Regions from separate parts of the Halomonas sp. H33-56 genome, predicted to be linked through region 1. Evidence: predicted binding sites of a transcription regulator. Region 1 holds the regulator's gene; the other holds the start of a gene.

Region 1 (2,198 bases):
AAACGCCTGCGCAGACATCCGAGCGTGATCCATCGTCCAGAGGGCCTGAGTGAACCCTACCGGCCTGGAACTGCCCCCCATGATGGCGGCCTTCGTGTTTGGCCTGCTCGGCGGTGCACACTGTATTGGCATGTGCGGCGGTATCATGAGCGCCCTGACCTTTGCCATCCCCCCCAGCATGCGTCAACCTTGGCGGGTGAGCACACTTGTGCTCGGCTACAATGTAGGTCGTATCACTAGCTACTGTGTGGCGGGCGCTCTGGTTGCCACCCTGGGTTCGGTGATCGGCCTTTCGCCGACCCTGCGTGGCCTGATGCAGATCGTCGCCAGCCTGATGTTGATCCTGATGGCGCTTTACATTGCCGATCTATGGAAAGGCCTGCGTCACGTCGAGGCACTGGGACGTCACCTCTGGAGGTACCTGGAACCCGCAGGCAGACGCCTGTTGCCGGTGGTGCGTCTGCCCCAGGCGGTGGCGCTGGGCGCCATCTGGGGCTGGCTGCCCTGTGGCCTGGTGTACTCGATGCTGGCCTGGAGCCTGGCACGGGCCGAGCCCCTCGAGGGCGCACTGCTAATGGCGAGCTTCGGTCTTGGCACGCTTCCGGCGCTGGTGGTGACGGGCCTCGCCGCCAGACAAATGCAGGCCCTGCTGGCGCATCGGGCAACACGCCTTGTCGCCGCTGGCATGATCATCGCCTTTGCCGTCTGGCAACTTTGGACTGGGCTGCATCAATGACGCATCCTACCTCTAAGTTATTAATCCTAAAGAGGTAGACGCCACTTTTAGCTGATCTGAGGGTGTAGAATAGTGCCATCAACGTGCTGTACGGGCGACGTCTGTTCTCCCCATGGCCCAGTCAATATCGATCCCAGATCCACAGGAGCTGCGAATGAGTCCTACGGCCCAAGATCGGCGGCGTCCCATGCTGCATGAGACTCGCTGTGAGTCCTGCAGCCTGAGTTCCTTGTGCCTTCCGCTGTCGCTGGAGACCGCCGACCTCGAGCGCTTCGATTCCATCATCCGTCGTCACCCGCCGATCAAGAAAGGCACACGATTGGTCGAGCAGGGAGATCGCTTCACCAGCGTCTTCGCGGTCCGATCGGGGAGTCTCAAGCAGATCACCACCGAAGGCAGCGGCGAAGCTCAGTTGACCAACTTCTTCCTGCCCAGTGAACTGGTTGGCCTGGATGGCATCGACGACGGCCGCTATCCCGGCAGCGTGGTGGCGCTGGAGACCACCACGGTGTGCGAGATTCCCTTCGACCGCCTCGATGCGCTGACCCAGACCCTACCGGAGCTGCGTGCCCAGCTGTTTCGCACCCTGAGCAAGGAGCTGCGAGAAGACCGCCGGATGATGCAGCTGCTGTCACGCAAGACCGCCGATCAGCGCCTGGCCTGCTTCTTCCTCGGCTTGTCGGACCGCTTCCGCCGCCGCGGCTATTCACCGTTCAGCTTCCGCCTGTCCATGTCCCGCGCCGACATCGGCAATCACCTGGGGCTGGCGGTGGAAACGGTCAGCCGTATCCTCGGGCGTTTCCAGCAGCAGGATCTGGTGGCGGTATCGGGACGTGAGGTCAATATCCTCGACCTGACCGCGCTGTCGACCCTGGCCGACACCGAAGTTACCTGAGCGGGCCTGGCGGCAGTGTGCCGGGCTTGGCCGGCAGGGCCCGGTATCCAGGATCTGGAAAGCAAAGCGTAATAGATGGCGTGTGACAAGAAAGAGGCCGCATCCGGAGATGCGGCCTCTTTCGCTGTCATGGCATCATGCACATTCGCTGCTGGCGAGATCAGCCGGCATCCACCACGTCGATGCGCCGGGCCTGGCGTTCGGCCTGTACGGCCTCCAGCCCCTCGAAGTCGAACAGTTGCCGATCCGCCAGCTGCGACGGCGCCACATTGGTCACCGCCTTGAACATGCTCTCGAGGCGCCCGGGATGCTTGACCTCCCACTCGGCCAGCATCTCCTTGACCACCTGGCGCTGCAGGTTGGGCTGGGAACCACACAGGTTGCACGGGATGATCGGGAACTCCATCGCCTCGCTGTAGGCCTGGATATCGGCCTCGCGGCAGTACGCCAGCGGACGGATGACGATGTTCTTGCCGTCGTCGGAGAGCAGCTTGGGCGGCATCGCCTTGAGGCTGCCACCGAAGAACATGTTCAGAAACAGCGTCTCGAGAATGTCCTCGCGGTGGT
Region 2 (2,198 bases), 1.1 Mb from region 1:
TCGGGCTGTCGATGCCGGTGCCGGTCAGCGATGAGCTGATCGACCTGCTGCGCCAGCACGGCGAAGCCAAGGACGACGATCCTGGCCAGCTTTACTTCCGGGCCGGAGAGTCGGTGGAGATCACCGACGGCCCCTTCAAGGACCTCAAGGCGGTATTCGAGAGCCACAAGGGCGAAGAGCGGGCGATCGTGCTGCTCAACATGCTGCATCGCCAGCAGCGCCTGGAAATGCCCGTCGCCGCGCTCAAGCGCCAGGACTGATGTCGACCCCAAGGAGCCCGAGATGAGAGTTTCTCCCCAGTGTGTGGTGCGTCTGCACTATGTCCTGAGCAACCAGCAGGGCGACGTCCTGGACGATTCCTGGAAGCGCGATGAGCCGCTGGAGTATCTGCACGGCCACGGCAACCTGATGGAAGGCCTCGAGCGCGCCCTGGTCGACGCCGAGGTCGGCAGCCGCCTCAGCGTCACCCTGTCCCCGGCCGAGGCCTATGGACTGCGCGACGAGTCGCTGGTGCGCGAGGTGGGACGCCAGGCCTTTCCCGGTACCGATCTGCGCCCCGGCATGTGCTTCCAGACCCCCGGCGATGCCGGCCCACAGATCGTCAGCGTGGTAGAGGTCAAGGGGGACAGCGTGGTGGTGGACACCAACCATCCCCTGGCCGGGGAGACCCTGTCGTATCGCCTTGAGGTGCTCGAAATTCGCCAGGCCACCCGCGCCGAACTGGCCAAGGGGCACCCGCTGCCGCCCGGCACCGAGGCCTCCGAGGTGGAGGACCGCAAGGTCCTCTAGGCTCAGTCCGAAAAGTCGACGAGCGAAGGTTAGACAAGGCAAAAATCGGTGAGAAAGCGCAGTTTACGTGGTGTAAATGAGCATTTTGACCGGGCTGGCGCACCAGACGATTTTTAACGCCGCATTACCGAGCGCAGACACTTTTCAGACAAGCCCTAGGGTCCCGGCAGTGGTAGCTGGAGGCGCTTTCGCTGAAAGGGTGCCACAGACGACGAAAAAGCCGCCTGTTGAAGGCGGCTTTTTCGTCGTCATGGCGGGCCGATGTCTCGCGGTCACCCTTGACGCAGGTCAGCACAATTCAAGGGCCGAGCGGGTACCATGAATTCATCGACACAGAGACAGGAGGACAGCGCCATGTACGTCGACAACGCCGTCATTTTCGGGCTGGGTGCCGTCGCTCTCTCTGTGGCCTTCATGGCCGGCTGGATCGCTATTATCATCCGCGACGCTCACCGTCGCAAGCGATAGTCGTCAACCAGCGTCAGGGGAGGGGGAGTCATCCCCCTTTTTCAACCGACCCTTCGGGGTCGGTTTTTTTTTTTTTGCTTTATTGCACCTGAGCGCACCTGATCTCGCCTGAATTCCATCCGCCTGCCAGGCGCGCCGCGACAAGCCGCGGCGCGCCACGCGGGGCCTTAAAGGGCGATGCGCTGCTTGAGGAACTCGACGATCTCGTCGGCGGGCACCATGGTGGCCTCGCTGTCACGGCGACCCTTGTACTCGAGCTCACCCTTGTCGAGGCTGCGATCGCCCACCACCAGTCGATGGGGCAGGCCCATCAGTTCCTGATCGGCGAAGCGCACGCCGGGACGCAGATCACGATCATCCAGCAGCACGTCGAAGCCGGCGGCGCTGAGTTCGTCGTGCAGGCGCTCGCTGGTCTCGCGCACGCGCTGGGACTTGTGGGCGTTCATCGGCACGATGGCGATATGGAAGGGGGCGATGGCGTCGGGCCAGATGATCCCGCCCTGGTCGTGGTTCTGCTCGATGGCAGAGGCCACCACGCGGGTGATGCCGATGCCGTAGCAGCCCATCCAGGGGTGAACCGCCTTGCCTTCGTCGCCCAGCACGGTGGCATTCATCGCCTCGCTGTACTTGCGACCGAGCTGGAACACGTGGCCTACCTCGATGCCGCGCTTGATCGACAGCACGCCCTTGCCGTCGGGTGACGGGTCACCCTCGACCACGTTACGCAGGTCGGCGACCTTGGGCAGGGCCACGTCGCGCTCCCAGTTGATGCCGAAGTAGTGCTTGCCGTCGACGTTGGCACCGGCGCCGAAGTCGCTCATCAGCGCCACGCTGCGATCGATGACGATCGGCATCTCGAGCCCCACCGGGCCCAGCGAGCCGGGGCCGGCGCCCACGGCGGCGCGGATCTCTTCTTCGCTGGCCATGGTCAGCGGCGTCGC

The links. Region 1 encodes FNR, which switches genes on or off when oxygen is low (the NO sensors DNR and NnrR bind a similar motif). Its sites were predicted from a motif close to TTGATNTANATCAA; they were not measured.
Region 2: ccoM (cytochrome c oxidase subunit CcoM) is a predicted target of FNR. The motif match lies at 1,068-1,081, and genes of this name have one in related genera.

What each region holds. Positions count from the first base shown of each region.
Region 1 is NZ_JAMSHP010000001.1:766,286-768,483, reverse strand. It holds gene ccoS (cbb3-type cytochrome oxidase assembly protein CcoS) at 1-53, shown strand, start outside; gene NFH98_RS03490 (sulfite exporter TauE/SafE family protein) at 50-736, shown strand; gene fnr (fumarate/nitrate reduction transcriptional regulator Fnr) at 891-1,631, shown strand; gene ttcA (tRNA 2-thiocytidine(32) synthetase TtcA) at 1,792-2,198, opposite strand, start outside.
Region 2 is NZ_JAMSHP010000001.1:1,840,758-1,842,955, forward strand. It holds gene rfaH (transcription/translation regulatory transformer protein RfaH) at 1-260, shown strand, start outside; gene NFH98_RS08020 (FKBP-type peptidyl-prolyl cis-trans isomerase) at 283-789, shown strand; gene ccoM (cytochrome c oxidase subunit CcoM) at 1,144-1,257, shown strand; gene NFH98_RS08030 (proline--tRNA ligase) at 1,425-2,198, opposite strand, start outside.